DNA from 3 places in the Pantoea agglomerans genome. Region 2 is predicted to be linked to each of the others. Evidence: predicted binding sites of a transcription regulator. Region 2 holds the regulator's gene; each other region holds the start of a gene.
What was found. The regulator CRP, encoded in region 2, controls carbon source genes, mostly activating them, when cyclic AMP is high. The targets are predictions, from matches to a motif close to ATGTGANNNNNNTCACAT.
Positions count from the first base shown of each region.

Region 1: the regulator CRP is predicted to act here: its motif matches at 4,342-4,359, upstream of focA (formate transporter FocA).
Region 3: the regulator CRP is predicted to act here: its motif matches at 9,102-9,119, upstream of deoC (deoxyribose-phosphate aldolase).

Region 1 is NZ_CP083809.1:2,645,430-2,656,175, forward strand. Features, by position in the region: gene aroA (3-phosphoshikimate 1-carboxyvinyltransferase) at 1-811, opposite strand, end outside; gene serC (3-phosphoserine/phosphohydroxythreonine transaminase) at 898-1,983, opposite strand; gene ycaO (30S ribosomal protein S12 methylthiotransferase accessory factor YcaO) at 2,295-4,055, shown strand; gene focA (formate transporter FocA) at 4,416-5,276, shown strand; gene pflB (formate C-acetyltransferase) at 5,345-7,627, shown strand; gene pflA (pyruvate formate lyase 1-activating protein) at 7,788-8,528, shown strand; gene LB453_RS15475 (MFS transporter) at 8,589-9,740, opposite strand; gene serS (serine--tRNA ligase) at 10,044-10,746, opposite strand, start outside.
Region 2 is NZ_CP083809.1:296,125-306,870, reverse strand. Features, by position in the region: gene LB453_RS03835 (hydrolase) at 1-568, shown strand, start outside; gene LB453_RS03830 (YheU family protein) at 565-783, shown strand; gene LB453_RS03825 (phosphoribulokinase) at 845-1,714, shown strand; gene LB453_RS03820 (OsmC family protein) at 1,940-2,344, opposite strand; gene crp (cAMP-activated global transcriptional regulator CRP) at 2,646-3,278, shown strand; gene LB453_RS03810 (YccS/YhfK family putative transporter) at 3,337-5,412, shown strand; gene LB453_RS03805 (aspartate aminotransferase family protein) at 5,413-6,633, opposite strand; gene LB453_RS03800 (aminodeoxychorismate synthase component II) at 6,722-7,297, opposite strand; gene LB453_RS03795 (putative adenosine monophosphate-protein transferase Fic) at 7,339-7,935, opposite strand; gene LB453_RS03790 (YhfG family protein) at 7,922-8,104, opposite strand; gene ppiA (peptidylprolyl isomerase A) at 8,217-8,789, opposite strand; gene tsgA (MFS transporter TsgA) at 9,052-10,230, shown strand; gene nirB (nitrite reductase large subunit NirB) at 10,444-10,746, shown strand, end outside.
Region 3 is NZ_CP083809.1:627,591-638,336, forward strand. Features, by position in the region: gene LB453_RS05590 (TIM-barrel domain-containing protein) at 1-554, shown strand, start outside; gene ftnA (non-heme ferritin) at 796-1,308, opposite strand; gene LB453_RS05600 (nucleoside recognition domain-containing protein) at 1,752-2,423, shown strand; gene LB453_RS05605 (YjiG family protein) at 2,413-2,886, shown strand; gene LB453_RS05610 (M20 peptidase aminoacylase family protein) at 2,897-4,000, shown strand; gene prfC (peptide chain release factor 3) at 4,264-5,847, shown strand; gene osmY (molecular chaperone OsmY) at 6,107-6,721, shown strand; gene LB453_RS05625 (DUF1328 domain-containing protein) at 6,821-6,982, shown strand; gene LB453_RS05630 (patatin family protein) at 7,199-8,251, shown strand; gene LB453_RS05635 (TatD family hydrolase) at 8,248-9,024, shown strand; gene deoC (deoxyribose-phosphate aldolase) at 9,196-9,975, shown strand; gene deoA (thymidine phosphorylase) at 10,035-10,746, shown strand, end outside.

The DNA.
Region 1 (10,746 bases), 1.7 Mb from region 2:
CGCTGTCGCGGCCGATGCCGGTAACGCGCACGGTTCCACCTTTAATGGCGGCGGCGGCCAGAAAATAGGAGGCGGAAGAGGCATCGCCCTCGACCAGATAGTCCCCTGGCGACTGATACTGCTGTTGGCCCTTGATAATAAAGCGCTGGTACTGTTGGTTCTCGACCTCGACGCCGAAGCAGCGCATCAGATGCAGCGTAATATCGATATAGGGTTTGGAAACCAGCTCGCCTTTGATCGCGATCTGCGTATCGCGCGCCGCCAGCGGCGCGGTCATCAGCAGCGCAGTCAGAAACTGGCTGGAGACGCTGCCGTCAACGCTGACGTCGCCGCCGGTGAAGCCGCCTTTCAGGCGCAGCGGCGGATAGTCGCTGTTCTCCAGATACTCAATCTGCGCGCCGCCCTGACGGAGCGCGTCGACCAGATGCCCGATTGGACGCTCTTTCATCCGCGGCTCGCCGGTCAGAACGATATCCTGCTCGCCGAGACAGAGCGCCGCCGCCAGCGGTCGCATCGCCGTGCCGGCGTTGCCGAGAAACAGCTCCAGCGGCTGAGAAGCGCGCAGCGCGCCTGCCTGCCCCACCACCTCGCAGCGGGTGCGGTCGGCGGACAGGGTAAAATCGACGCCCAACGCCTTCAGGGCGTTCAGCATATGTTTAACGTCATCGCTGTCCAGCAGGTTCGTCAGACGCGTGGTGCCTTGCGCCAGCGCCGCCAGCAGCAGCGCGCGGTTAGAAACGCTTTTTGAACCCGGCAGGTTAACGGTGCCGTCAACGCGTGCAATCGGTTGTAAGGTCAGGGAGTCCTGCATGTGAAACCAAATCTCCAGAAAAGGACAAAACCCCGCCGCGAGGCGGGGTCTGAAGTCGGCGCAAGCGCCGACGCTACTGCTCAGGCTTAACCGTGGCGACGCGCGAAGTCCGCCATAAAATCGGTCAGCGCTTTAACGCCTTCCAGCGGCATCGCATTGTAGATCGATGCGCGCATGCCGCCTACTACGCGGTGGCCTTTCAGAGCGTGAAGCCCCGCGTTGAACGACTCCTCTAAAAAGAGGCTGTCCAGCGCGGCGTCCGCCAGCTGAAAAGGCACGTTCATACGCGAACGGTTTTCCGTCGCGACGTCGTTGCGGTAGAACGGGTTGCTGTCGATCAGGCCGTAAAGCAGGTCGGCTTTCGCCTGATTGATCTTGTCGATTTCGCCTACGCCGCCCTTCTCTTTCAGCCATTTAAACACCAGGCCAGAGAGATACCAGGCAAAGGTCGGCGGGGTATTGAACATTGAGTCGTTCTCCGCCAGTACCTGATAGTCGAGAATAGAAGGAACCGACTGGCGGGCTTTGCCCAGCAGATCGTCGCGTACGATAACGATGGTCAACCCGGCCGGGCCGATGTTCTTTTGCGCGCCGGCATAGATCACGCCATAACGATTGATGTCCAGCGGACGCGACAGAATGGTGGAGGAGAGATCGGCGACGACGATTTTGTCACCGAAGTCAGGCTGCTCGTCGATCGCGATGCCGTCGATGGTCTCGTTCGGGCAGTAGTGTACGTATGCGGCGTCGCTGCTGAGCGCCCACTGGCTCATCGGCAGGATAGCGCGCTTGCCGTCACGGGTGGTTTTGACATCCAGGGTTCGCGGCGTGCAATACTTTTCCGCTTCTTTGATGGCGCTGTGCGCCCAGTAGCCGCCGTCGACGTAATCCGCCGTGGTCGCCTCGCCCAGCAGATTGCCCGGCACCGCAGCGAACTGCGCGCGCGCGCCGCCGTGGCAGAATAAAACTTTGTAGTTAGCCGGGATTTTCAGAAGATCGCGTAAGTCCTGCTCCGCCTCTTCCGCTACCTTGAGAAACTCTTTGCTGCGATGGCTGATCTCCATAACGGAGGTCCCCAGACCGTGCCAGTTTGTCAGTTCTTGTTCTGCACGACGGAGCACTTCAACCGGCAGCATCGCTGGACCGGAACTAAAATTATAAATCTGCGTCATTTCCCCTCACCACGGTTATCCCAAACGGTTATGAATTGCTTACCGGTTTTATCACTGCCTTATGACGCCTGCAATGATAAATCGGGAAGGGATCACATTTTCTGAATCTGCCGCGCCGCAGCTTATGTTACAAATGTAATACAGCGCGAAATTTTGTGAGGCGACTCGTCAGGGGGAGAAAAAAGAGCGCTACTGCGACGTCTCTTGCAGGAAAATAGCGGGCAGAAATTTATCTCGTCTTCATAGCGCCACGACGGCAAAGTCCGTATCATTGCGCGCTTTACGCCCACTATATATGAGAGAGCGGCTCCATGACGCAAACGTTCATTCCCGGTAAAGACGCAGCACTGGAAGATTCCATCGCGCGCTTCCAGCAAAAGCTGGCCGACCTTGGCTTTAACATTGAAGAAGCCTCCTGGCTTAATCCGGTTCCTCACGTCTGGTCCGTGCATATTCGCGACCGCGATTGTCCGCTCTGCTTCACCAACGGCAAAGGCGCCAGTAAGAAAGCTGCGCTGGCCTCAGCGCTGGGCGAATATTTCGAGCGTCTCTCGACCAACTACTTCTTCGCCGATTTCTGGCTGGGTAAGTCGATCGCTAACGGCGACTTCGTTCATTACCCGGACGAGAAATGGTTCCCTCTGCCTGCTGACGGATCGCTGCCGGAGGGCATCCTGGATGCTCGCCTGCGCGCCTTTTACGATCCTGACAATGCGCTGACCGCGCCAGAGCTGGTGGATCTGCAGTCCGGCAACGCCGAGCGCGGCATCTGCGCCCTGCCCTTTACCCGCCAGTCCGATCAGCAGACCGTCTTTATTCCGATGAATATCATCGGTAACCTCTACGTCTCTAACGGCATGTCGGCGGGCAATACCGCCAACGAAGCGCGCGTGCAGGGTCTTTCCGAGGTGTTTGAGCGCTATATCAAAAACCGCATTATCGCCGAAGCGATCAGCCTGCCGACCATCCCCGAGAGCGTGATGCAGCGCTATCCTGGCGTGGTGGAGGCGATTGCGCGCCTTGAAGCGGAAGGCTTCCCGATCTTCGCCTACGACGCTTCGCTGGGCGGCCACTATCCGGTGATCTGCGTGGTGCTGTTCAACCCGCAAAACGGCACCTGTTTCGCCTCGTTTGGCGCACATCCCGACTTCGGCGTCGCGCTTGAGCGTACCGTTACCGAGCTGCTGCAGGGCCGCAGCCTGAAAGATCTCGATGTCTTTACGCCGCCGACCTTCGACGATGAAGAAGTCGCCGAGCACGCCAACCTTGAGACGCACTTTATCGACTCCAGCGGCCTGATCTCCTGGGATCTGTTTAAAGAGAAAGCGGATTACCCGTTCGTCGACTGGTCGTTCAGCGGCACGACGCAGGAGGAGTTCGCTACCCTGATGGCGATCTTCCGCCAGGAAGGACAGGAAGTCTATATCGCGGATTACGATCATCTGGGCGTCTACGCCTGCCGCATTATCGTGCCGGGCATGTCCGATATCTATCCGGCAGAAGATCTGGTGCTGGCGAACAACAATATGGGCGCGAGCCTGCGCGAAACGCTGCTGGCGCTGCCCGCCAGCAACTGGAATCCGGAAGAGTATCTCGACTTGATCGCCCAGCTGGATGAAGAAGGCCATGACGACTTCACCCGCGTGCGCGAACTGCTGGGCCTGGCGAGCGGCAAGGACAACGGCTGGTACACGCTGCGTATCGGCGAGCTGAAGGCGATGCTGGCGCTGGCCGGCGGTGACCTCGACCAGGCGCTGATCTGGACCGAATGGACGATGGAGTTCAACGGTTCGATCTTTTCGCCGGAGCGCGCCAACTACTACCGCTGCCTGCAGACGCTGTTGCTGCTGGCGATGGAGGATGAACGCGACCCGCTGCAGTATCACCACGCCTTTACGCGCATGTATGGCGCGGACGCGCTGGAAGCGGCATCAGCGGCCATCAGCGGCGAAGCGCCCTTCTACGGGCTGCAGGCCGTCGACGACGATCTCAACGCCTTCCCGGCGCACCAGGCGCTGCTGCAGGCCTATGAAAAACTTCAGGCGGCAAAGCGTCGTTACTGGAAAAAGTAATAATGGACTCAGCCGTGCAAGGCTGAGTTAAACAGTTATGGCGCCAATATTATTGGCGCCATTTTTTTGTCATAAAATCCTTTTATTATTTCTGGTCGCTTATCCGCTTATTTTTTTAACACTATAGACTAGTCTGATAACATTTATTAACAATCAATACTCTGGCTGCCCGCCCACATTTCAAATAAGTTTATAAAAATTAAAAAATATTTATTATAATACATTCAATTACTTACATTATTTTTTCCGCTTACCGCCCTGCGCCGCGCCGCTCTCTTCTGGGCATATATGATCCAGATCAAATCCTGTCCTATACTCCTTTGTTAGTATTTTTCCAGACATCTTTTGGAGAGCGTTAGTGTGAAAGCTGACAACCCTTTTAATCTGTTATTACCGGCCGCAATGGCTAAAGTGGCGGAAGATGCTGGAGTTTATAAAGCCACTAAACATCCCCTGACCACGTTTTTCCTTGCCATCACCGCCGGCGTTTTTATTTCCATCGCCTTTGTTTTCTATATCACTGCCACCACCGGCACCGCAGGCATGCCCTACGGCGTGGCGAAGCTTATCGGTGGTATCTGCTTCTCGCTGGGGCTGATTCTGGTGGTGGTGTGCGGCGCCGATCTCTTTACCTCTACCGTGCTGATTGTCGTCGCGAAAGCGAGCGGTCGCATCACCTGGGGACAGCTGGCGCGCAACTGGATTAACGTCTATTTCGGCAACCTCGTGGGCGCGCTGTTTTTTGTCGCGCTGATCTGGTTCGCTGGCGAGCATATGACGGCCAACGGCGCATGGGGCCTCAATGTATTGCAAACCGCCGATCACAAAATGCACCACAGCTTTATTGAAGCCGTCTGCCTGGGCACGCTGGCGAACCTGATGGTCTGTCTGGCGGTCTGGATGAGCTATTCCGGCCATAGCCTGACGGATAAAACGCTGGCGATGATTCTGCCAGTCGCCATGTTTGTTGCCAGCGGCTTCGAACACAGCATCGCCAATATGTTTCTTATCCCGTTAGCTATCGTCATTCGCGACTTTTCCGGCCCGGCGTTCTGGCAAGCCGTCGGCACCAGCGCCGACCAGTTCCAGGCGCTTACGCCCGTCAACTTTATTCTCGACAACCTGATTCCGGTCACGCTCGGCAACATCATCGGCGGCGGCCTGCTGGTTGGGTTGACCTACTGGGTGATCTATTTACGCAACGGTTCTACCGCACATTAATGATTCTGACCGACGCCGCGTAGCTGGCGGCGCCAACGTAACGTCTTCTTAGATAAGGCAGGTATATCATGACCGATCTGAATACAAAACAGGCTGCGGCCTGGGAAGGATTCGCTCAGGGCGAATGGCAGAACAGCGTCAACGTTCGCGATTTTATTCAAAAGAACTATACGCCGTATGAGGGCGATGAGTCCTTCCTGGCTGGCGCCACCGAAGCGACCACTAAGCTATGGAACGACGTGCTGGAAGGCATTAAGATTGAGAACCGCACGCATGCGCCCGTCGATTTCGACACCGATCTCGCCTCAACCATTACCGCGCACGACGCTGGCTATATTAATAAATCGCTGGAAAAAATCGTCGGCCTGCAAACTGAAGCCCCGCTGAAACGCGCCATTATCCCGTTTGGCGGTATCAAAATGGTGGAAGGTTCCTGTAAGGTTTACGGCCGCGAGCTGGACCCTAACCTGAAAAAAATCTTCACCGAATACCGTAAAACCCATAACCAGGGCGTGTTCGACGTCTATACCCAGGATATCCTGCGCTGCCGCAAATCGGGCGTGCTGACCGGTCTGCCGGACGCCTACGGCCGCGGCCGCATCATCGGTGACTATCGCCGCGTCGCCCTCTACGGCATCGACTTCCTGATGCAGGACAAGCTGGCACAGTTCCACTCACTGCAGAACGATCTGGAAAACGGCGTAAATCTGGAAGCGACCATCCGTCTGCGTGAAGAGATCGCCGAACAGCATCGTGCGCTGGCCCAGATCAAAGAGATGGCGGCCAAATATGGCTGCGATATTTCCGGTCCGGCAACCAACGCGCAGGAAGCGGTACAGTGGACCTACTTCGGCTACCTCGCCGCGGTGAAATCGCAGAACGGTGCAGCTATGTCCTTTGGCCGCGTTTCTACCTTCCTCGATATCTATATCGAACGCGATATGAAGGCGGGCAAACTTACCGAAGAGCAGGCGCAGGAGCTGATTGACCATCTGGTAATGAAGCTGCGTATGGTGCGCTTCCTGCGTACGCCGGAATATGATGAACTCTTCTCCGGCGACCCTATCTGGGCAACAGAATCGCTGGCGGGCATGGGCGTCGACGGCCGTACGCTGGTGACGAAAAACACCTTCCGTTTCCTGAATACCCTCTACACCATGGGTCCATCGCCGGAGCCGAACATGACCATTCTGTGGTCAGAAAAACTGCCGGTGAACTTCAAGAAATATGCCGCCAAGGTCTCCATCGATACGTCATCGCTGCAGTATGAGAATGACGATCTGATGCGTCCAGACTTCAACAACGACGACTACGCCATCGCCTGCTGCGTCAGCCCGATGATTGTCGGTAAACAGATGCAGTTCTTCGGCGCGCGCGCCAACCTGGCGAAAACCCTGCTGTACGCAATCAACGGCGGCATGGATGAAAAAATGAAAATGCAGGTCGGCCCGAAAGAGGCACCTGTAATGGACGACGTGCTCGATTTCGATACCGTTATGGCGCGTCTGGACCACTTTATGGACTGGCTGGCGAAACAGTATGTAACCGCGCTGAACATCATTCACTACATGCATGATAAGTACAGCTACGAAGCTTCGCTGATGGCGCTGCACGATCGCGATGTCTATCGCACCATGGCCTGCGGTATCGCCGGTCTGTCAGTGGCTGCCGACTCGCTTTCCGCGATTAAATACGCCAAAGTAAAACCGGTCCGCGACGAAGATGGCCTGGCTATCGACTTCGAAATCGAAGGCGAATATCCGCAGTTTGGTAATAACGATCCGCGCGTCGATGACCTGGCCTGCGACCTGGTTGAACGTTTCATGAAGAAAATTCAGAAACTCGCCACCTACCGCAACGCCGTACCGACGCAGTCAGTGCTGACCATTACCTCTAACGTGGTTTACGGTAAGAAAACAGGTAACACCCCGGATGGTCGTCGCGCTGGCGCGCCGTTCGGACCAGGTGCTAACCCAATGCACGGCCGCGATCAGAAAGGCGCAGTCGCTTCGCTGACCTCTGTTGCTAAGCTTCCCTTCGCCTATGCGAAAGATGGTATTTCCTATACTTTCTCTATCGTGCCGAACGCGCTGGGTAAAGACGACAACGTACGTAAAGCTAACCTTGCCGGCCTGATGGATGGTTACTTCCATCACGAAGCGAATATCGAAGGTGGCCAGCACCTTAACGTTAACGTGATGAACCGCGAGATGCTGCTGGATGCGATGGAACACCCGGAAAACTATCCGCAGCTGACCATCCGCGTGTCCGGCTATGCCGTCCGCTTCAACTCGCTGACAAAAGAGCAGCAGCAGGATGTGATAACCCGTACCTTCACAAACTCGCTGTAAGCCTGACGCGTTAAGCTGTAAAAAGGCTCCTTCGGGAGCCTTTTCTCCAAGGCCCGTTTTGTCTGCGATCTCACGGCAGAAATCAGTCAAAACCGACTTTATCATCAAGCACAACAGAGATTGTGCGCCTGCTGACAGGCTAACCTGGAGAAACATCGCAATGTCTTGCAAAGGTCGTATCCACTCATTCGAATCCTGCGGGACGGTTGACGGTCCCGGCATCCGTTTTATCACCTTCTTTCAGGGCTGCCTGATGCGCTGCCTCTACTGCCATAACCGCGATACCTGGGATACGCACGGCGGAAAAGAGATTACCGTCGAAGAGCTGATGAAGGATGTGCTTTCCTATCGCCACTTTATGAACGCGTCCGGCGGCGGCGTGACCGCGTCCGGCGGCGAGGCGATCTTACAGGCTGAGTTCGTACGCGACTGGTTCCGCGCCTGCAAAGCGGAGGGCATTCATACCTGTCTGGACACCAACGGCTTTGTGCGCCGCTACGATCCGGTGATAGACGAGCTGCTGGAGGTCACCGATCTGGTGATGCTCGATCTGAAACAGATCAACGACGACGTTCACCAGATTCTGGTCGGCGTCTCTAATCATCGCACCCTCGATTTCGCCCGCTACCTGCAGAAGAAAGGCAAGCGCACCTGGATTCGCTACGTAGTCGTGCCAGGCTACTCCGACGACGACGACTCGGCCCACCGGCTTGGGGAATTCACGCGGGATATGGATAACGTCGAGAAAATTGAGCTGCTGCCCTACCACGAGCTCGGCAAGCATAAATGGATTGCAATGGGCGAGGAGTACAAGCTCGACGGCGTGAAGCCGCCAACGAAAGAGACCATGGAGCGCGTGAAAAACATTCTCGCCAGCTACGGCCATCATGTGATGTATTAACAAAAAGGGAGCCCTGGGCTCCCTTTTCTTCGCCGTGCTTCAGACGGCTGTGCGGCAAAATCAGGCGTGTGCCACCGGCGTTGCCTGCTGATCGGCCTTACGCAGCAACATCATCAAATAGACCAGCGCCACTCCGGCGATCATCACAAACAGAATACGATCGGAATAGCTCTGCATCAGCACCGCCGTCATGCTGGGCCCCGCCAGGCTGCCGATGGTGTAGCTCAACAGCAGCGCCTGGTTCATCGCCACCAGCTCATGATGCGCCACGGTTTCACAGGCCCATGACATTGCTACCGGATAGAGGGTAAAACCCGCCAGCCCCAGCACAAAGAGCGCCGGTGCCATCGCGGCATTGGTGAGCATCGCTATCGCGCCGAGAATCACCACAAAGACCTGAACGCGCAGCACCAGCAGGCGGCCGAAGCGATCGGCCAGACGGCCTACCGGCCACTGTCCGACGATACCGGCGCTGACCAGCAGCGCCATCCAGTAGCCGACGTTGGCGTCGCTCATGCCCTGATGCGAGAGATAGAGCGGCATCAGGCCGTAGAGCGATCCCAGCACGATGCCGGAAATAATACAGCCGTTGATCCCGAGCCGTGAGCTACGACGACGCAGCATCGGCCAGATCTTGCCCGGCGCGGCTTCGGTCGCCTCGCCGGCGGCGGTGACTTTAACGAACACCAGCGGCAGGATAGCGCAGATCATCAGCGCGGTAAGCCAGGGAATCACGCTAAACAGCTCGGTCGAAACTTTACTTACCAGCAGCTGGCCTGCCACGGTGCCCAAATAGTAGATAATCATATAGGCGGCCAGCAGCTGGCCCCGGTTGCGTACCGTGCCGCTGCAGAGCAGCGCGCTCTCGACCACCACCCAAATCAGCGCGCAGCCGATGCCGGCGCCGAAACGCAGAAGCGACCAGGCCCAGAAGCCATCCATCATCAATAAACCGGCGGTCGCCGCGGCAAACAGCGTGGTGGCCAGGTAGTAGCTGCGGTTAAAGCCGTAATGCTTGATCAGCCAGCCGGCCACCAGCGTGCCCGCCAGATTGCCGGTATAGAAAGAGGAACTCACTACGCCTACCTGCCAGGTCGCCAGCGCATCGTGAGTCAGCCACAGCGGAACCAGCGTATTGAGCACAGCAATTGCAACCGTCAGCAAAAGCAGGCCGCAAAGCAGCAGCACCACGGGACGTGACCATGTGGACATAGGGATAAAACCAAAGAAAAGAGAGGAAGTTGCGCGCAGTTTGCCACTGGCTAATTTAAAGGAAAAGCACAAAAAAATAGCGCAGCACATTTTGCTGCAAGATAATTTAATTTATTAATCTTCAGTAGGTTATAGAAGTGTCAAACCAGACGGGATTTAACGCTATCTCAATGAAAAACAGGCTTTTTAAGCGCGACGCTGCTGCACATGTCGATAACGTTTATTTCTGATAACTTTTCGCCGCTGGCGGGCTCTGGATATAAAAAAACCCGGACGGGTCCGGGCTTATTTATCACGCGCGTATCAGCCGATAAACTCTACGCCGTTCATATAGGGGCGTAACACTTCCGGCACCTGAATACGGCCGTCAGCCTGCTGATAGTTCTCCAGCACCGCTACCAGTGTACGGCCGACCGCAAGGCCGGAACCGTTAAGGGTATGCACCAGACGCGGTTTCTTGTCGGTTTTGCTGCGGCAGCGTGCCTGCATGCGGCGCGCCTGGAAATCCCACATATTGGAGCAGGAGGAGATCTCACGATAGGTATTCTGCGCCGGCAGCCAGACCTCCAGATCGTAGGTCTTGGCGGAGCCAAAGCCCATATCGCCGGTGCAGAGCAGCACTTTGCGGTACGGCAGGTTAAGCAGCTGCAGCACTTTCTCTGCGTGACCGACCAGCTCTTCCAGCGCATCCATTGACGTCTCAGGCGTGACGATCTGCACCATCTCCACCTTGTCGAACTGATGCATACGGATCAAGCCGCGCGTATCGCGACCGTAGGAGCCAGCCTCAGAGCGGAAGCAAGGCGTATGCGCGGTCAGTTTGATCGGCAGGCTTTCCTCTTCCACAATCTCGTCGCGCACCAGGTTGGTCAGCGGCACTTCCGCCGTCGGGATCAGCGCATAGTTGCTGCTCTCTGACTCCTCTTCCAGCGGTCGGGTATGGAACAGATCTTCGCCAAACTTCGGCAGCTGACCGGTGCCGTACAGAGTCGCGTGGTTAACCAGA
Region 2 (10,746 bases):
GGTAGGGGTGTCGCTCGGCGGTAATATGCTGGGCTGCCTGCTCGGCGCGCTGGGAGACGACGCGCCGCTCGACGCAGGGGTGATCGTTTCCGCGCCGCTGCTGCTGGAGCCGTGCAGCCTGAAGCTGGAACAGGGCTTCTCACGCTTTTATCAGCGCTATCTGCTCGACCAGCTGAAAAAGAACGCCGAGCGCAAGCTGCGCGCCTGGCCGGGCACGCTGCCGGTAGACCTGCCGCAGCTCAGGGCGCTGCGTCGCCTGCGCGACTTCGACGACGCCATTACCGCTCGCGCCCACGGCTTTCTTGACGCGGCCGACTATTACCGTCGCGCCAGCGCCATGCCGCTGCTGAAAAATGTGCGCAAGCCCTTGCTGATCATTCACGCGAAAGACGATCCTTTTATGACTGACGAGGTGATCCCGCAGGCGGATCAGCTCTCAGCCAGCACGACCTATCAACTCACGCCGCATGGCGGACACGTTGGCTTTGTCGGTGGCACGCTGCGTCAACCGCAGATGTGGCTCGAGCAGCGTGTGCCGCAGTGGCTTACACAGTGGCTCTCATCATGATTATTCCCTGGCAACAGCTCGATCCCGATACCCTTACCAACCTGATTGAAGCCTTTGTGCTGCGCGAAGGCACCGACTACGGCGAGCAGGAGCGCAGCCTGGCGCAAAAGGTGGCCGACGTGCGCCGCCAGCTGGAGCGCGGCGACGTGGTGCTGGTCTGGTCGGAACTGCATGAAACCATCAATATTATGCCGCGCAGCGAATTTCGCGGCTGATGCGCCAACGCACTTTTCGTGTTAACAATGCTCATCGCCCGACTTCACAGGGAGCTTTTTTATGTCAGCACGACACCCGATTATTGCGGTAACCGGCTCAAGCGGCGCCGGCACCACCACCACCAGCCTGGCGTTTCGTAAAATTTTTCAGCAGCTCAATCTGCACGCCGCCGAGCTGGAGGGCGACAGCTTCCACCGCTATACGCGGCCAGAAATGGATATGGCGATCCGTAAGGCGCGCGATTTAGGACGCCATATCAGCTATTTCGGCCCGGAGGCCAACGACTTCGGCCTGCTGGAGCAGACCTTTACCGACTACGGCAACGCGGGCAAAGGGCAGTCGCGCAAATATCTGCACACCTACGACGAAGCCGTGCCCTGGAATCAGGTGCCCGGCACCTTTACGCCCTGGCAGCCGCTGCCGGAAAATACCGACGTGCTGTTTTATGAAGGGCTGCACGGCGGCGTGGTGACGCAGCAGCATAACGTGGCGGAGAAGGTCGACCTGCTGGTGGGCGTGGTGCCGATCGTTAACCTGGAGTGGATCCAGAAGCTGGTGCGCGACACCAGCGAGCGCGGCCACTCACGCGAGGCGGTGATGGACTCGGTGGTGCGCTCGATGGAGGATTACATCAACTTCATTACGCCGCAGTTTTCACGCACCCATATTAACTTCCAGCGCGTGCCGACCGTTGATACTTCAAACCCGTTTGCCGCGCGCGAAATTCCGTCGCTGGATGAGAGCTTCGTGGTTATTCACTTTCGCGGGCTGGAGAATATCGACTTCCCCTATCTGCTGGCGATGCTGCAGGGCTCGTTTATTTCGCATATGAATACGCTGGTGGTGCCGGGCGGCAAGATGGGTCTGGCGATGGAGCTGATTATGGCGCCGCTGGTGCAGCGGCTGATGGAAGGCAAGCAGATCGCCTGACCAGGTCTGGCGCGGTCGCGGGTAGCAAGGCCCGATCGCAAAGACGCAAAAAACGGCCTCCCTGCCAGCTCGGCCCGCGCGTATACGCCCCTCATCCTTGAGGGGCGCCCGTAAACGGGCCAACGCGTTGCGTTGTTCAAAAACGCTCCCGGCGTTTTTGTCCATGGCGCGGGACGCTTTGCTCTTCGGCCCTTGCCACCCGCTCCTTACGTACAGTGCGCTTTTTTACAGCGCGACCACTTCATAGCTATGGGTAATCTCAACGCCCTTGCCCAGCATCAACGCCACCGAACAATATTTTTCCGCCGAGAGATCTACCGCGCGCGCCACGGCTTTATCGCTCAGCGCCTTGCCGGTCACCACAAAATGCAGATTGATATGGGTAAACAGGCGCGGCGCCTCTTCACGACGCTCCGAGGTCAGTTTCACCTCACAGTCCACTACCTCGTTGCGGCCCTTCTGCAATATGGAAACCACATCGATGGCGCTACAGCCGCCCGTCGCCATCAGCACCATTTCCATTGGACTTGGCGCTTTATCGCCGGAGTTACCGTCCATCAGGATCTGATGCCCTGACGCCGACTCGCCGAGAAAGGTTAATCCTTCGATCCACTTCACTCTTGCCTGCATGTTTCCACCTCAAGAATAGCCCTTTTGCCGCCAGAGTACGCGTTCACCTGGCAAACAGCAATCCAGAGTAATCCCCCCTTTGCTGAAGCGAGACAACAGAAGACAGTCGGCAAAAGCTGTGCTACAAACAGTGCTGAAAATAGTTCGTTCTGTTAAGGACGAAGACGGGACACATCAAGCGCCTGGCGCAAAATAAGGCCCGAATAATCTCCTTTAGGGGAAACGCTTAAAGCTTTCATCGCCTTGCAGGGACAAGTTCCCCCCGCGTTTTGGGCACGATTACAACAGAGGATAATAGCGAATGGTTCTCGGCAAACCGCAAACAGACCCTACACTCGAATGGTTCCTGTCCCATTGCCATATTCACAAATATCCATCCAAAAGTACGCTGATTCATCAGGGTGAGAAGGCTGAAACCCTCTACTACATCGTGAAAGGTTCCCTTGCGGTGCTGATCAAAGATGAAGAGGGCAAAGAGATGATCCTCTCTTACCTGAATCAGGGTGATTTTATCGGCGAGCTTGGCCTGTTTGAAGAAGGCCAGGAGCGTAGCGCCTGGGTACGCGCGAAAACCGCGTGCGAAGTAGCGGAAATTTCCTACAAGAAATTCCGTCAGCTTATTCAGGTGAACCCGGATATTTTAATGCGTCTCTCTTCGCAGATGGCGCGCCGTCTGCAGGTTACCTCGGAAAAAGTGGGCAATTTAGCTTTCCTCGACGTGACCGGACGTATTGCACAAACCCTGCTTAACCTGGCGAAGCAGCCAGACGCCATGACGCATCCCGACGGCATGCAAATCAAAATTACTCGTCAGGAAATTGGCCAAATCGTTGGTTGCTCACGCGAAACCGTGGGCCGCATTTTGAAAATGTTGGAAGACCAGAACCTGATTTCCGCACACGGCAAAACCATTGTCGTTTACGGCACCCGCTGATTTCCTCTCACTCACGGCGTGATGTTACCGTCACGCCGTTACTGCCTGTAGTGAAGTGATGTGGCGTCGAATCATCTATCACCCCGAAGTTAACTATGCCCTGCGGCAGACGCTGGTGCTCTGCATTCCGGTGGCGCTCGGCTGGCTGTTCGGCGATCTGCAAAAAGGCCTGCTCTTCTCTCTTGTGCCCGCCTGCTGCAACGTTGCGGGTCTGGATACGCCCCATAAGCGCTTCTTTAAGCGTCTGATCGTTGGCGGCTCGCTGTTCGCCCTCGGCAGCTTTCTGATCCAGCTGTTAACCCTGAAAGGCGTGCCGCTGCCTGTCGTGCTCTTTGCGCTGCCGCTGCTGCTGGGCGTCACCGGCGAAATCAGCCCGCTTCACGGCCGCCTGCTCTCCGGCACGCTGGTGGCGGCTATCTTTACCCTGAGCCTGATTGGCCGCATGCCGATCTACGTGCCCCCGCTGCTCTATATCGGCGGCACGCTCTGGTACGGGCTCTTTAACTGGTTCTGGTTCTGGCTGTGGAAAGAGCAGCCGATGCGCGAAACCCTGAGCCTGATCTACCGCGAACTGGCGGACTACTGCGACGCGAAATATACCCTGCTGACCCAGCTCACCGATCCGGAAAAAGCGCTGCCCCCGCTGCTGGCGCGCCAGCAGAAAGCGGTCGATCTGATCAACACCTGCTATCAGCAGATGCATATGCTCTCCGCCAGCCGCGACAACAGCCATAAGCGGCTGACGCGCGCGTTTCAGGTGGCGCTCGACCTGCAGGAGCATATCTCCGTCAGCCTGCACCAGCCGGAAGAGGTGCAGAAGCTGGTGGAGCGCAGCCATGCGGAAGCGGTGATCCGCTGGAACGCCAAAATTATCTCGGCGCGGCTGCGCGCCCTGGCCGACGCCATCCTTTATCACCAGCTGCCGAGCCGTTTCGATATGGAGAAGCCGCTCGGCGCGCTGGAGAAGATCGCCCGTCAGCACCCCGATAATCCGGTAGGCCACTTCTGCTACTACCACTTCAGCCGCATCGCGCGCGTGCTGCGCACGCAAAAGCCGCTCTATCAGCGCGACCTGATGACCGACCGCCAGCGCCGCCTGCCGCTGCTGCCCGCGCTGCGCAGCTATCTGTCGCTGAAGTCCGCCGCGCTGCGCACCGCCGCGCGCTTCGCCGTGATGCTGATGTTCGGCAGCGCGCTGGCGATGCTGTTCGATATTCCCAAGCCCTACTGGATCCTGATGACCATTATGTTTGTCAGCCAGAACGGCTACAGCGCCACGCGGGTGCGCATCCAGCACCGGGCGCTGGGCACCTTCGCCGGCCTGGTAATCGCCGCCGCCTCGCTGCGCTTCGCGGTGCCGGAATCGCTGGTGCTGCTGTTTATGCTGGCGGTAACGCTGGTTAGCTATCTGGTAACGCGCAAATACTACGGCTGGTCGATGATCGGCTTTACCGTGACGGCGGTCTATTCGCTGCAGCTGCTGTCGCTGAACGGCGCGCAGTTTTTACTGCCGCGCCTGATGGACACGCTGATGGGCTGCCTGATCGCCTTCGGCGGCATGCTGTGGCTGTGGCCGCAGTGGCAAAGCGGACTGCTGCGTCAAAACGCCCACGACGCGCTGGAAGCCTATCAGGATGCGCTACGGATGCTGCTGGGGCCGGAGCAGGAGGCGAAGCAGCTGGCGTATCAGCGTATGCAGGTTAATCAGGCGCACAATGCGTTGTTCAACTCGCTCAATCAGGCGATGCAGGAGCCGGGCTTTAACGCGCAGTACCTGAAAGATATGCGCCTGTGGGTCACGCACAGCCAGTTTATCGTCGAGCATATCAACGCCATGACGATCCTCGCCCGTGAGCACACCATGCTGACGTCGGATCTGGCGCAGCGCTATCTGCAGTCGTGCGAAATCGCGCTGCAACGCTGCCAGCAGCGGCTGGAATATGACGGGCCGGGATCGCAGACCAACGTGATGGCGGGCGTGGAGAACCTGGATGAGGGGCCGACGACGATTCTGGAACAGCATGTGAAGCGCATTCTGGAGCACCTCAACGTTATGCATACCATCTCGTCACTGGCCTGGAGCCAGCGGCCGCACCACGGTCGCTGGCTGATAAGACATTTACGGAAAGGGTAATCAGGCCGACAGCGCGCGCTCTACCGCCCGGGCGAAGCGCGCCATGCCCTCTTCGATATCGGTGGGCTCAATTACCAGCGACGGCGCAAACCGGATCACGTCGGTGCCCGCCACCAGCACCATCAGCCCTTCCGCCGCCGCCGCGTTAAGAATGTCGCGCGCTTTACCGGCGTGCTGCGGCTTCAGCGCCGCGCCAATCAGCAGCCCTTTGCCGCGAATATCTGAGAAGAGATCCCGCTTCGCGTCGAGCGCCTTCAGCGCCGCGACAAACTGCTCGCGCCGCGCCTGAACGCCTTCCAGCACCTCTGGCGTATTGATCACATCCAGCGCCGCTTCCGCGACCGCGCAGGCGAGCGGGTTACCGCCGTAGGTGGTGCCGTGTACCCCCGGCGACATGGTAGAGGCGATATCATGGGTCGTCAGCATGGCGCTGACCGGAAAGCCGCCGCCCAGGGCTTTGGCGGTGGTAAGAATATCTGGCGTCACGCCGTAGTGCTCATAGGCGAACAGCTTGCCGCTGCGCCCCATGCCGCTCTGCACCTCATCCAGCACCAGCAGCGCATTATGCTTATCGCACAGCGCGCGCAGCCCCTGCATAAACTCTGGCGTAGCGGGCATCACGCCGCCCTCGCCCTGAATCGGCTCGACCACGATGGCGCAGGTATGGTCGTCGATAACCGCTTTTACCGCGTCGAGATCGTTAAAGGGAACGTGCACAATATCCGCCGGTTTCGGCCCGAAGCCGTCGGAGTATTTCGGCTGGCCGCCGACGGAAACGGTAAACAGCGTGCGGCCGTGAAAGGCGTTGTGGAAGGCGATGATTTTGCTTTTAAACGGGCTGTGGCGCTGGCAGGCGTAGTAGCGCGCCAGCTTGAAAGCGGCCTCGTTCGCTTCCGCGCCGGAGTTGGCGAAGAAGACGCGATCGGCGAAGGTGGCGTCGATAAGCTTGCTGGCGAGGCGGAGCGCAGGCTCGTTGGTAAAGACGTTGCTCAGATGCCACAGGGTTTCGCCCTGGGTTTTCAGCGCCTCCACCAGCGCCGGATGACAGTGGCCCAGCGCCGTAACGGCGATGCCGCCGGAGAAGTCGATATACTCTCTGCCCTGCTGATCCCAGACGCGGCTGCCCTTGCCTTTGACCGGCACGAACTGCGCGGGTGCATAAACAGGCAAAATGACGTTATCGAACGTTTCCCGCGTTACCGCAATTTTCTCCGCTGCCATCGACGACCACCTTTGATTATTTATTAAGCCACAGTGAAATAATAGTCATAAAATATGCATAATAAATCAGTCAAAGGCAAACATAACTTCAGGATTCAAGAAAATTACGCAGCAGCTGGTGCCCCTGCTCGCTCAGAATGCTTTCCGGATGAAACTGCACGCCCTCCAGCGCCATCTCGCGGTGGCGAAAACCCATAATCTCATCCGGCTCGCCCGCTTTCAGGCTCCAGGCGGTCACTTCGAACTCGTCAGGCAATGAGTCCCACGCCACGATCAGAGAGTGGTAGCGCGTAACGGTCAGCGGATGGTTGAGGTTGCGGAACACGCCGCGCTGATTGTGGGCGATAGCGGAGGTTTTGCCGTGCATCGCCTGACGGGCGCGCACTATCTTCGCGCCGTAGGCCTGGGCGATCGCCTGGTGACCCAGGCAGACGCCGAGCACGGGAATGCGCCCGGCGAAGTGGCGAATCGCCGCCATCGAAATGCCTGACTCGTCAGGGGTGCAGGGCCCCGGCGAAATCACCAGATGCGACAGCGGCAGCGCCGCCATCTCTTCCAGCGTGATGGCGTCGTTGCGAACTACGCGTACCTGCGCGCCAAGCTCGCAGAAGTACTGATAAAGATTCCAGGTAAAGGAGTCATAGTTGTCGATTAGCAGCAGCATAGTCCGTCCTGACTGAGAAAACCGCCGCTATTCTACGCGTTTTACAGGCTGGCGCGACTCACGATGCTGGCGAATACCGCCTCCAGCGGCGCCAGATCGCCATCCGCCCCCGCCTGGTTAGCCTCGTGCCACTGCGCCGGCTCGACGTTCTGCCACGCCAGGAAATAGCCGGCGTGCAGCGCCAGCTGCTCGAAGAAGATGCGCTGGGCGCGCCCGTTACCTTCACGGAACGGATGCAGCATCGCAATTTCGCAGTAGTAGTGCGCGATGCGCGCCACGAAATCCGTCTGCTCCAGGTTGCGCAGCCCCTCTTCCTCTTCCAGCGCGTCCATCAGCGTATTGCCCTCTTTTTCGATGTACTCGAAGTGGCAAAACGGCGTGTCGTCGCGCCAGATATCGATGGTGCGCAGCTCGCCCGCCCAGGCGTAGACATCCTGGAACAGCGTGCGGTGAATATGGCGCAGGAAAGGCAGACCAATGGTGGCCGGGCCCAGCTCCAGCGTGGCAAGGCGCGCGGCGCTGAACGCCAGCTCCGCCTTGCGCAGCTGGGCAGCGTCGTGGATATCCAGACGGTTTTTCAGCACGTCGTCGTTCTGCCACAGATAGGGATCGCGGGCAACGCTGCTATTCGGCGCCATACTGCCTCCTCAGCGAATCGAGCCGCGCTTCGGCCGCGTCAGCCTGTTCATAAGCGCTGGCGGGCTCCGCCAGGGTTAAGCCGTCCAGCCGACAGCTCGCCTGATAGCTGGCGACGCGTCGCTGCTGCCAGAGCGTATTTTTCTGTTTCTCGGTGAGTTTGTTTGCCATGCCGCCTCCTGCTCAGGGTTGTCCACACTCTCGAAAGCTGAGTATAGGAGCAAATTTTTCCTTTGCCGGAGACGGACAAGGCGAGGCCGCCAGAGGATGGCGGCGCTACAGGTCAGGGCAGGACTTTGGCAGAAAGGATAACTACCGGTTTTACCGGCACATTTTGATAGGGGCCGACATCTTTGGTCGGCACCTGAGAAATTTTCTCGGCTACGTCCATGCCTTTCACAATTTTACCAAATACCGCGTAGCCGAAGTCGCGCTGGCCGTGGTCGAGGAAGGCGTTATCGGCGACATTAAGAAAGAACTGGCTGGTGGCGCTGTCTTTATCGGCGGTGCGCGCCATAGAGATGGTGCCGCGCAGGTTACGCAGACCGTTGTCCGCTTCATTCTTGATCGGCGCATTGGTCTGCTTCTGCTGCATATCGGTGGTGAAACCGCCGCCCTGCACCATAAAGCCCGGGATCACGCGATGGAAAATCGTGTTGTTGTAAAAACCGCTGTTAACGTAGTCGACGAAGTTCTTCACCGATACCGGCGCTTTTTGGTTATTCAGTTCGAGTTCGATATTACCGGCAGACGTGGTTAACAGGACGTGCGTATCGCCTTTGGCGGCCAGTGCCGAAGCGGAAACGGAGGAGAGCGCAAACAGGGCGATCGCCGCTGTAAGAGTACGTTTAAGCATGAATGAGTCCTTACCTTGGAGAGCAGCTTTTAACGAGACTGATTGTAAAGAGCATAAAATACAAGAGCCAGCGTTTTACCGTTATTTACGCACGGGTTGCTCAGGCCGCAAGAATGGCTCGCGCAAACGTTTTCGTGATGCAAATCACATTATGAATGAAATATGAAATCGGATTTTCAGTCTTTATTTATTAAGATCACAGTTCCGTTTACACTTTCTGACAGTTTTACGCCGCCCTCTCTGGTTTCCACAGGTTCACAACATGACAAATCGTAATCGTATCGGGCTTACCTGGATAAGCTTTTTCTCGTACGCGCTGACCGGCGCGCTGGTGATCGTTACCGGCATGGTCATGGGCGACATCGCGAAGGATTTCCAGCTGCCGATTGAAAGCATGGGAAATACCTTTACCTTCCTGAACGCCGGTATTCTGGTTTCGGTATTTCTGAACGCCTGGCTGATGGTCATCGTGCCGCTGAAGCGCCAGCTGATTTTCGGCTTTATTCTGATGGTGCTGGCGGTGCTGGGCCTGATGACCAGCCGCGATCTCTCTGTCTTCTCGCTCTGCATGTTCGTGCTGGGCGTGGTCAGCGGCATCACCATGTCGATCGGCACCTTCCTGATCACCCATCTGTATGAAGGCCGCCAGCGCGGCTCGCGCCTGCTGTTTACCGACTCCTTCTTCAGCATGGCCGGCACGCTCTTTCCGGTGCTGGCCGGTATCCTGCTGGCGCGCGCGCTGCCGTGGTACTGGGTCTATGTCTGCATCGGGATTATCTACGTTGCCATTTTCATCCTGACGCTGTGCGTCGAGTTCCCGGTGCTGCGCAAGCCGGAAAACAGCCCGACGGCGGAGAAAGAGAAATGGGGCGTTGGCGTGCTGTTTCTCTCGGTGGCCGCGCTCTGCTATATCCTCGGCCAGCTCGGCTTTATCTCCTGGGTGCCGGAGTATGCGACCAAGACCATGGGCATGGATATCGCCAGCGCAGGCCAGCTGGTCGGCAACTTCTGGACCGCCTATATGATCGGCATGTGGGTCTTCAGCTTCCTGCTGCGCTTCTTCGATCTGCAACGCATCCTGATGGTGCTGGCGGGTCTGGCGACGCTGCTGATGTACTGGTTCGTCAGCGCCACGGACGCCAGCATGCTGCGCTGGGTGATTATGATTCTGGGCTTTAGCTCCAGCGCCATCTACACCACCATTATTACCCTCGGCTCGCTGCAGACCAAAGTCGCCTCGCCCAAGCTGGTGAACTTTATTCTCACCTGCGGCACCGTCGGCACCATGCTGACCTTCGTGGTGACCAGCCCGATCGTGAAGCAGAGCGGCGTTCACGCTGCACTGCTGACGGCGAACGGTCTCTACGCCGTGGTGTTCGTGATGTGCGTGCTGCTGGGCTTTGTCACCCGACATCGCCAGCATGGCCACGTTATGCACTAATGCAACAGGGCGGCTCAGGCCGCCCTCTTCTTTTCCGCCTGCGGAAAATGTGATCCAGCGCTTTTTCTCAGTAAATCAAACAACTTACAAAAAGTGCTTCAGAAACAGCAATATAACTCAAAATAGGTATACAGGAAGGCGCTTGATGTATATCAATATCAGCTAAAAACGGCGCGCTATTGTAGCCTCAATTCCCGCAATCTTGAGGCAAGCATGAGCAAGCACAATGTCGTCGTTATCGGTAACGGCATGGTTGGGCATCGCTTTATTGAGGAACTGATCGACAAAGCCGAACCCGATCGGTTTGCGTTAACCGTCTTCTGTGAAGAGCCCCGCGTCGCCTATGACCGCGTTCACCTTTCCGCTTACTTCTCTCACCATACCGCCGAAGAGCTCTCTCTGGTCCGCGAAGGCTATTACGAAAAACATCAGGTCAACCTGCTGCTGGGCGAGCGCGCCATCACCATCAACCGCGACGAGAAGCTGATCCACTCCAATACCGGCCGCGCGGTAAGT
Region 3 (10,746 bases), 330 kb from region 2:
TCGATCACGAAGAGGACAGCGAGACCTGGCGGGAAAACGACGACTTCCTGCTGGGACGCGATCTGCTGGTGGCCAGCGTGGTGGAGGAGGGCAGCCGCGAGCGCGCCGTCTATCTGCCGCGCAACGCCCACGGCTGGTATGACTGGCACAGCGGTGAGTGGCTGGCGGGCGGCCAGACCGTTACGCTGGATGCGCCGCTCGATCGTCTGCCGCTGCTGGCGCGCGCCGGCAGCGCTATTCCGCTGGGGCGCTGTGAAACCACAACCGATGCGCGACTCGACACCGTGCGTGAGCTGCAGCTGTGGCCTGCGCCAGGCGAGGCGCGCACCGAGGGCGAGTTTTTCGACGACGATGGTGAAAGCCACGGCTGGCGGCAGGGCAATGCGCTGTGGATCGGCTGGACGCTGCGCAGCAGCAGCGATCGTCTTGAGCTGACGCTGGAGAAGCGCGGAGATTATCAGCCGGCCTGGCGTGAGATTGAGGTATTGCTGCCCGCAGGCGAGCGGCGCGAGCTGTGGATTAACGGCGAGAAGGGCGCGCGGTTTAGCTTGTAGGCTGTAACAGCGGTGGGGCGATCATGGCAAGCCGCACTGCATATAAAGCGCGGGCAGGATGGTGCGAAGAGCAAAGCGCCACGCGCCACGGACAAAAACGGCGGGAGCCTTTTTGAACAACGCCGTGCGTTGGCCCGTTGAGGGGCGCACCTCAAGGATAAGGTGCGTAACCGCGCGGGACGAGCGAGCATGGATGCCTTGAGCGACTTTGCGCTCGGGCCATCCCGCCCGCGCAGGCGCCTCAGCCATTAGCGCCGTGGCTTTCCCCATTCATACGCGCCAGATCTTTGTCGATCAGGAACAGGCCTTCGCCTTTGCTGCCCACCAGCGCCAGCTTATCCAGCACGGTTTTAAACAGCTTCTCTTCTTCATGCTGCTCGGCCACGTACCACTGCAGGAAGTTAAAGGTGGAGTAGTCGAGGGAGGTGATGGCCGCATGCGCCAGCTCGTTGATTTTGCGCGTGATCAGCTTCTCGTGCTCCAGCGCCTGCTCCAGCAGCTCCGGCAGGGAGTTAAAGGCGACCGGCGGCGCGGCGATAGAGCCCAGCACCGGCATCGCGCCGGTATCGCTCAGGTAGTCGAACAGGCGCTGCATATGCTCCATCTCTTCGCGAGAGTGCTCTTTCAGAAACGCCGCTGCGCCTTCCAGGCCTTTATCGCTGCACCACGCGCTCATCTGTAAATAGAGATTCGCGGAGAAAAATTCGAGGTTAAGTTGATCGTTAAGACGCGCGGTCATTTCAGCAGTCAGCATGGGCGATTCCTTTATAAAGGCAAAATAAGTCAACAGGTGAGAAGTGGTGAATTATGCACCATGATGCAGTAAAAAAGATAGTTTTTTACTTAAAAATCACAATTTATCTAATTGATTTAAATAGAATTATTCAGCTTTTTGAATGCGAGCGATTATCATTACTTGACCCGTTACGCTTCGCACTACGCCAGTGCGTCGCGGCTGCGCAATGATGGTGCAGAGCGGCTTATTTCCTGTTTTACCGCAACAGAGAAAGATTATTGGCCGCCGCCCGCTGGCTGCCGGGAAATATAAAGTGATGCAGATTTAAACGATAAATTATTTAAACCCGACCGGGAGAAAAAATTTATTTTCAAAAGTGACCTAATGCGGCGGCTGGCATAAATCCTGCAACCGTAACAGTTCCATATATCGCAACCAGTAAACTATTCGCGGGAATAACTATGTCTGAGGAAAAAATAACGCTGACAGGCGAACGGGTTTCAGCCAGCAAAGGAAGTTATCTGGCGTTAATAGTGGCTATCCTCTTTTTTTCAGGATTGCTGTATCAGGTCGACGGCTTCCACTGGCTGGGCGCTTTTGACTTCACCACGCTGGGCGGCAGCTTTGGCACCATGAAGGAGCCCGCCAGCAATACCTTTCTCGGCGCGGGCGGACTGAGCGCCAAAGCGGGCTTTCTCTTTGCGCTCTCGCTAACGCCCACCGTGATGCTGGCGCTGAGCGTGCTGGAAATTTTCACCCATTACGGCGCGATGCGGGCGGCGCACAAGCTGCTGACGCCGCTGCTGCAGCCGCTGATGGGGCTGCCGGGCCGCTGCGGGCTGGCGCTGATCACCGATTTGCAGAGCACCGATGCGGGCGCCGCGCTGACCAAAGAGATGTATGACCGCGGTCAGGTGACGAAAAAAGATATTGTGGTGATGAGCGCCTGGCAATATTCCGGCGCGGGATTGATCAATAACTATTTCGCTATCGGGTCGGCGCTGTTCGCCTCAATGACGCTGCCAATTATTATTCCGCTTGCTTTAATGTTCGTTCTTAAATTTGTCGGTGCGGCGCTGACGCGTTGTGTGTTAAACAGTGTTTATAAAAAGGATTTCAGCGATGGAAAATAACGGCGCGGTAAAAGCGAGCCAAAATCCCTTTGATATCTTCGTGACCGGCGCGCGCAAAGGGTTTCATATCGCCATTCATAACCTGATGCCCAACGTGGTGATGGCGTATGTACTGGCGGAAGTGCTCAACCTGCTCGGCATTATGCCGTTTCTCGGCCAGCTTTTCGCGCCGGTGATGGGGCTGTTTGGCCTGCCAGGCGAAGCGATTACCGTGCTGCTGACCGCCTGGCTCTCCTCCTCAGCCGGCACCGGCGTGGCGGTGAGCCTGCTGACAAAAGGGGTGCTGACCGGCGCGGACATTACCATTCTCGCGCCCGCCATTTTTCTGATGGGCTCCCAGCTGCAGTATATGGGGCGCCTGCTGGGGGTGGCCGACGTGCCGAAAAAATACTGGCCGCTGCTGATGCTGGTGAGCGTCATCAATGCGGCGATCGCCATGTGCGTTATGCGTCTTTTTATATAGGAGAGAAGCGATGTCCCGGGTCTTAGAGCACTATCACTATCTGCACGACATTCCAGAGCTGGGCTTTCAGGAGGTTAAAACCTCCGCCTATATCGCCGATCAGCTGGAGCGCGCCGGGCTGAAGGTCACGCGCAATATCAATCAGACCACCGGCATCGTGGCGGAGATCGACAGCGGCGTGCCTGGGCCGGTGCTGGCGCTGCGCGCCGACATGGATGCGCTCGGCCATATTATCGACGGCGTTGCCTGCGCGCGCCATACCTGCGGCCACGACGGCCACTCTTCCGTGGTGCTGACCGCCGCGCAGGAGCTGCTGGCGGAGGGCGCGGTGAAAAAAGGCCGGCTGAAGATTCTGTTCCAGCCGGCGGAAGAGCTGGGTGCCGGCGCGCTGGCGATGGTGGAGGGCGGCGCGCTGGATGATGTGGAGATGATTTTCGGCTTCCATCTGCGCCCGCTGGAAGAGTGCGTGGTGGGTCAGGCGACGCCGGCGGTGCTCTACTCCGCCTGCTCGACGCTCGAGGCCACTATCAAAGGCGCCCCCGCGCACGCCGCGCGTCCGCATCTTGGCGTCAACGCGCTGGACGCGGCGGTGCAGGCGGTCAATGCGGTCAACGCGATCCACCTCTCGCCGGGGCTTAACTGGAGCGTGAAGGCGACCCGCTTTCTCTGTGACGCTGGCGTCACCAACTCCGTGCCCGACGAGGCGCGCGTGGTCTGGGATCTGCGCTCGCAGGAGAATGAGCCGATGACGGCGCTGAAAGAGAAGGTGACGCAGGCGATTCAGCACAGCGTTGCCGCGCTGGGCGCGACGGCGCAGGTGGTGGTGCTGAAAGAGATGCCGGCTGCGGAGATCGATGATGAAGCGACGGCGGTGATCCGTGAGGCGATCGTCGAGGTGCTGGGCGCAGAGGGATTGCTCGATGCGAAAACCACGCCGGGCAGCGAAGACTTTTTCTATTATCCGGTGAAGCGCCCGCAGGTGAAGGCGGGGTTCTGGGGGCTGGGCACCAACCTGACGCCGGGCCTGCACCATCCCGAGATGCGCTTCGATCTCGACGCGCTGGAAATCGGCGTGGATATCTTTAAATCCTGCGTAAAAAGAGTCCTGGGGTAAATCAGCGGCTGCCCGCGCGCACAGGTGCGGGCAGCGCTGAAATTTTCCCTGCCCTGTTCGCCGCCGCGCGCAAAATATTGTATGCTATGCCGCCTTAACGAAGACCAGGTAACCGGGATCGCCGCCAATGTAGAACGCGCTAACCACCGCCTTCTGACGCTAATGCGTCCGCCTGGCACCGTTTACCTGCCGGATTTCCGGCCATCATGATTACTCTGCAGCGTCCTCTCATGTGACGTTGCCTCGATGAGAAGAATTCACTCATGTCTAATTTCATGCAAGAGGTGGCGCGCCGCCGCACCTTTGCGATCATTTCGCACCCCGATGCCGGTAAAACCACCATCACTGAAAAAGTGCTGCTGTTCGGACAGGCTATCCAGACCGCCGGTACGGTAAAAGGGCGCGGCTCCAGCCAGCACGCCAAATCGGACTGGATGGAGATGGAGAAGCAGCGCGGCATCTCTATTACCACCTCCGTAATGCAGTTTCCCTACCGCGACAGCCTGGTCAACCTGCTCGACACCCCGGGGCACGAAGACTTCTCGGAAGATACCTACCGTACCCTGACGGCGGTGGACTGCTGCCTGATGGTGATCGACGCGGCTAAAGGCGTTGAGGATCGTACCCGTAAGCTGATGGAAGTCACCCGTCTGCGCGATACGCCTATCCTGACCTTTATGAACAAGCTCGACCGCGACATCCGCGATCCGATGGAGCTGCTGGATGAAGTGGAGAGCGAGCTGAAAATCGCCTGCGCGCCCATTACCTGGCCTATCGGCTGCGGCAAGCTGTTTAAAGGGGTTTACCACCTCTATAACGACGAAACCTATCTCTACCAGACGGGCAAGGGCCACACCATTCAGGAAGTGCGCATCGTCAAAGGGCTGGATAACCCGGAGCTGGACAGCGCGGTCGGCGAAGAGCTGGCGGCGCAGCTGCGTGAAGAGCTGGAGCTGGTGAAAGGCGCATCGCACGAATTCGATCGCGAGCTGTTCCTGAGCGGCGAGATCACGCCGGTCTTTTTCGGCACCGCGCTGGGTAACTTCGGCGTCGACCATATGCTCGACGGCCTGGTCTCCTGGGCACCTGCGCCGATGCCGCGCGCGACCGACGTGCGTACCGTTACCGCGCAGGAAGAGAAGTTCACTGGCTTCGTGTTCAAGATTCAGGCGAATATGGACCCGAAACACCGCGACCGCGTCGCCTTTATGCGCGTCGTTTCCGGTAAATATGAGAAGGGCATGAAGCTGCGTCAGGTGCGCACCGGCAAAGATGTGGTCATCTCCGACGCGCTGACCTTTATGGCGGGCGACCGTTCGCACGTGGAAGAGGCCTGGCCGGGCGACATTATCGGCCTGCACAACCACGGCACCATTCAGATCGGCGACACCTTTACCCAGGGTGAAAACATGAAGTTCACCGGTATTCCGAACTTCGCCCCGGAGCTGTTCCGCCGCATCCGCCTGCGCGATCCGCTGAAGCAGAAACAGCTGCTGAAAGGGCTGGTGCAGCTGTCGGAAGAGGGCGCGGTACAGGTGTTCCGTCCGGTACACAACAACGACCTGATCGTAGGGGCAGTTGGTGTGCTGCAGTTCGACGTCGTTGTGGCGCGTCTGAAAAGCGAATACAACGTCGAAGCGATCTACGAGGCGATCAACGTCTCCACGGCGCGCTGGGTCGAGTGCAGCGATGCGAAGAAATTCGAAGAGTTCCAGCGTAAAAACGAGGTTAACCTCGCGCTGGACGGCGGCGATAACCTGACCTATATCGCCCCGACCATGGTGAACCTGAACATCACACAGGAGCGCTATCCTGAGGTGATCTTCCGCAAAACCCGCGAGCATTAATTCGCGCCGCAACAGGGCTAGTCAGCTTTGGCTGGCCCTGTTCTCTCTCTCCAGACTCCTCCTAAAAACTCTGTTTTTTCGCTTAACTGGCGTGCTATCAACCAGTTATTCAGGCAAAACGCCAGACACCTACTATGATTATTCTGTCGGACGGGAAAAGAGACGTTGCTTCTCCTTTACGTCCAGCGATGCAGCAGCACCGATTGCTGCTGTTGCGCCCACGGCTGTGGGTGAGCTCACTGACAGAAGGAAGATATCGATGAATAAGACTAAGATTGCCCAAACGCTGATGGCGGTAATGGTTGGTTCCGCCCTGTTAAGCGGCAGCGCTATGGCTGACGACTCGCTGACGCAAAAAGCGCAGCAAAGCGCGGATAACGCCGGTGCGAAAATCAATAGTTCTATGAAAAAAGTCGATGGGTTTATGGACGACAGCGCCGTCACCGCAAAAGCGAAAGCTGCTCTGGTGGATGACGAAGCAATAAAAAGTACGGATATCTCCGTGAAAACCCACGACGGCGTAGTGACCCTGAGCGGTTTTGTTACCTCGCAGGATCAGGCTGAAAAAGCGGTCGCCGTGGTGAAAAACGTAGAGGGTGTTAAATCCGTCAGCGACAAACTGCACGTTAAAGACAGCAAAACACAAAGCATGAAGGGATATGCCGGTGATGCGGCAACGACAAGTGAAATTAAAGCTAAACTATTAGCAGATGACATCGTTCCGTCGCGTCACGTCAAGGTGGAAACCACTGACGGCGTGGTTCAGCTTTCAGGAACCGTCGCAACCAAAGCGCAGTCGGATCGCGCTGAAAGTATCGCGAAAGCGATTGAAGGTGTTAAAAGCGTTAAGAATGACCTGACTGTGAAGTCTTAACGTCGTGAGCGCGGCGTCCGCGTGGCGCCGTACTGACAAAACAAAACCCAAACTGGGAAGAAACGAGCAGTTCGATTTCACTATGGTAAGGAGAGGCTTATGTTTCGTTGGGGTATTATTTTTCTGGTAATTGCACTGATCGCGGCGGCGTTAGGATTTGGCGGCCTGGCCGGTACGGCAGCATGGGCGGCTAAAGTTGTCTTCGTCGTTGGTATTATCCTGTTCCTCGTGAGCCTGTTTACCGGCCGCAAACGACTCTGACCGGCTGGGGCATTCTGATTTTTGCTACGAGCATGCATAAAGCGGAGACCAGCCAGCCGTCGCGCTGCGTTAAGGATAATGCATCAGGCGCGACAGCCGCCGCCAGGCCATCTGGTGGCAGGTCAGGAGAAAAACATGGCTGGTTCTCCGGGATGCTGTCAACTTCAAGCGGATAAACGCAGCGGCAAACCTCAGAACCCTTTCTGAGGAGCAAAAGTGGGTATCCGGATCCCTGTAACGCTGGGCGCGATTGAGCCCTTAGCCTTGTCCCCGTTTAAAGCGCAAAAAATCGCCCTGGTGTGCGAAGGCGGTGGTCAGCGCGGCATTTTTACCGCAGGCGTGCTGGATGAGTTCCAGCGGGCCAGATTCAACCCCTTTCAGCTTTTTATCGGCACCTCAGCGGGCGCGCAGAATCTCTCCGCCTTTGTCTGCGGGCAGCAGGGCTACGCGCGGCGCGTGATCACCCGCTACACCACCAGCAAGCTCTTTTTCGATCCGCTGCGTTTCGTGCGCGGCGGCAACTTAATCGATCTCGACTGGCTGATAGAGGTGACCCAGCGCGAACTGCCGCTGGCGCTGGATAGCGCTAAGCTGCTGTTCGACAGCGGGCGCGAGTTCTATATGTGCGCCTGCCGCAGCGACGACTACTCCCCCGGCTACTTTGCGCCGACCCACGCCAACTGGCACGATCTGATTAAGGCGTCGAGCGCCATTCCCGGCTTTTACCGGCTCGGCGTCGATCTGGAAGGCATCAGCTACCTCGACGGCGGCATCAGCGATGCCATTCCGGTGCGCGAAGCGGCGCGTCGCGGCGCCGACACCATCGTGGTGATCCGCACCGTGCCGTCGCAGATGTTCTATACGCCAAAATGGATGAAGCGCATGGAGCGCTGGCTCAACGCCAGCGCGCTGCAGCCGATGATTAATATCCTGCATCACCATGAAGCGAGCTATCGCGAGATTCAGCAGTTTATCGAGCAGCCGCCCGGCGACCTGCGCATTATCGAAATCTATCCGCCGCATGTGCTGGCGAGCATGGCGCTGGGCAGTCGCGTCGCGTCGTTAAATCAGGATTATCATCTGGGACGGCGCTGTGGCCGCTACTTCCTCGCCACGCTGGGGCAGTGGCTCAGCGACGCCGAGCCGTTCGGGCGCTATACCACCGTTACGCCGCCCGCGCCTGTGGCCAACGCGCCTGACAACCGGCCGATTATGACGCCGCCGGTGGCGGGCAACGACGCAGACTATGATGAAGGTTCGCTGGCATGAGATTTACCGATACCCACTGCCACTTTGATTTTCCCCCCTTCGCTGGCGATGAGCGCGCCAGCATCGCGCGCGCCGCCGAAGCGGGCGTGGAGCGCATTATCGTCCCGGCAGTGGAGGCCAGCCGCTTTGCGCGCATCGTCTCGCTGGCGGCGCAGTATCCCGCCCTCTACGCCGCGCTCGGCCTGCACCCCATCGCCATCGACCGCCACGAGGAGGCGCATCTCGAGCAGCTGGAGCACTGGCTGCGGCAGCAGCCGGCGAAGCTGACGGCAATAGGGGAGATTGGCCTCGACCTCTATATGGATAATCCGCAGTTTGCGCGCCAGGAATTTTTGCTCGACGCGCAGCTGCGGCTGGCGAAGCGGTATGATTTACCGGTGATCCTGCATTCGCGCCGCACCCACGACAAGCTGGCGCTGCACCTGCGCCGTCACGATCTGCCGCGGCGCGGCGTGGTGCACGGCTTCGCCGGCAGCCTGCAGCAGGCGCAGGCCTTTATCAAACTCGGCTACGCCATCGGCGTCGGCGGCACCCTGACCTATGAACGCGCCAGCAAAACCCGCAACACCCTGGCGCAGCTGCCGCTCGATGCGCTGCTGCTGGAGACCGACGCGCCCGATATGCCGCTGCACGGCTTTCAGGGCGAGCCGAACCGGCCGGAGCGCGCGCGTCTGGTATGGCAAACCCTGTGCGAGCTGCGCCCAGAGCCGCCGCAGGCGATCGCCGAGGCGCTGTGGCGCAATACCTGCGCGCTGTTCAGTCTGCCTGAGTAATCTCTCCTGATGTGATAATAGTAACATCCCGCTTCTCTGCGTTATAATAAAGCTATTGCCATTCTCTCGTGATAGCGGTGTGATGAATTACACATTATCAGCCGCTGCTCATTGTTATAATTATCACATTAAGCCGGCGCTTCCGCGTCCGTTTGTTATCTGGAGAACACCATGACTGACATTACCGCCGCTGCGCAGCGCGCGCTGCAACTGATGGACCTGACCACCCTGAACGAAGACGATACCGATGAGAAAGTGATCGCCCTGTGCCGCCAGGCGAAATCGCCGGCGGGCAACACCGCTGCGATCTGCATCTATCCGCGCTTTATTCCGGTGGCGCGCAAAGCGCTGCGCGAGCAGGGCACGCCCGACATCCGCATCGCGACCGTTACGAACTTCCCGCACGGCAACGACGATATCGATATCGCGCTGGCGGAAACCCGCGCTGCCATCGCCTATGGCGCGGACGAGGTCGACGTGGTCTTCCCTTACCGCGCGCTGATCGCCGGCAACGCGCAGATCGGTTTCGATCTGGTGAAGGCCTGCAAAACGGCGTGTGCGGAGGCTGACGTGCTGCTGAAGGTGATCATCGAAAGCGGCGAGCTGAAAGAGGAAGCGCTGATCCGTCAGGCCTCGGAAATCGCTATCGACGCCGGCGCGGACTTTATCAAAACCTCCACCGGCAAGGTGCCGGTCAACGCCACGCCGGAAGTGGCGCAGATTATGATGAGCGTTATCCGCGATAAAGGCGTCAAAGAGAAGGTGGGCTTTAAGCCAGCGGGCGGCGTGCGCACGGCGGATGACGCGGCGATCTATCTCAAGCTGGCGGACGATATCCTTGGCGAGGGCTGGGCCGACGCGCGCCACTTCCGCTTCGGCGCTTCCAGCCTGTTAGCCAGCCTGCTGAACGCGCTGGGCCATCAGACCGCCACCAGCAAAACCGGCTACTGATTGCGTGACGGCGGCCGCTGGCCGCCATTCTCATCTCAACCCTGATCATGGGGGCGACTTTGTTTCTGCCGCAAGAAATTATCCGTAAAAAACGCGATGGCCAGGCGCTGAGCGAAGAGGAGATCCGCTTCTTCATCAACGGGGTACGCGATAACAGCGTTTCCGAAGGCCAGATCGCCGCGCTGGCGATGACGATCTTCTTTCACGATATGTCGCTGCCGGAGCGAGTGGCGCTCACCATGGCGATGCGCGACTCCGGCACGGTACTGAACTGGCAGTCGCTGAATCTCAACGGGCCGGTGGTCGATAAGCACTCCACCGGCGGCGTCGGCGACGTCACCTCGCTGATGCTGGGGCCGATGGTGGCCGCCTGCGGCGGCTATGTACCGATGATCTCCGGGCGCGGCCTCGGCCATACCGGTGGCACCCTGGACAAGCTGGAGGCGATTCCGGGCTTCGATATTTTCCCGGACGACGATCGTTTCCGTCAGATTATTAAACAGGTCGGCGTAGCGATCATCGGCCAGACCAGCTCCCTCGCGCCGGCGGATAAACGTTTCTACGCCACGCGCGATATCACCGCCACCGTGGACTCTGTGCCGCTTATTACCGCTTCGATTCTGGCGAAAAAGCTGGCGGAAGGGCTGGACGCGCTGGTGATGGACGTCAAAGTTGGCTCCGGCGCCTTTATGCCGACCTTCGAGGCGTCGCTCGATCTGGCACAGGCGATTGTTGGCGTGGCAAACGGCGCGGGCTGCACCACCACCGCGC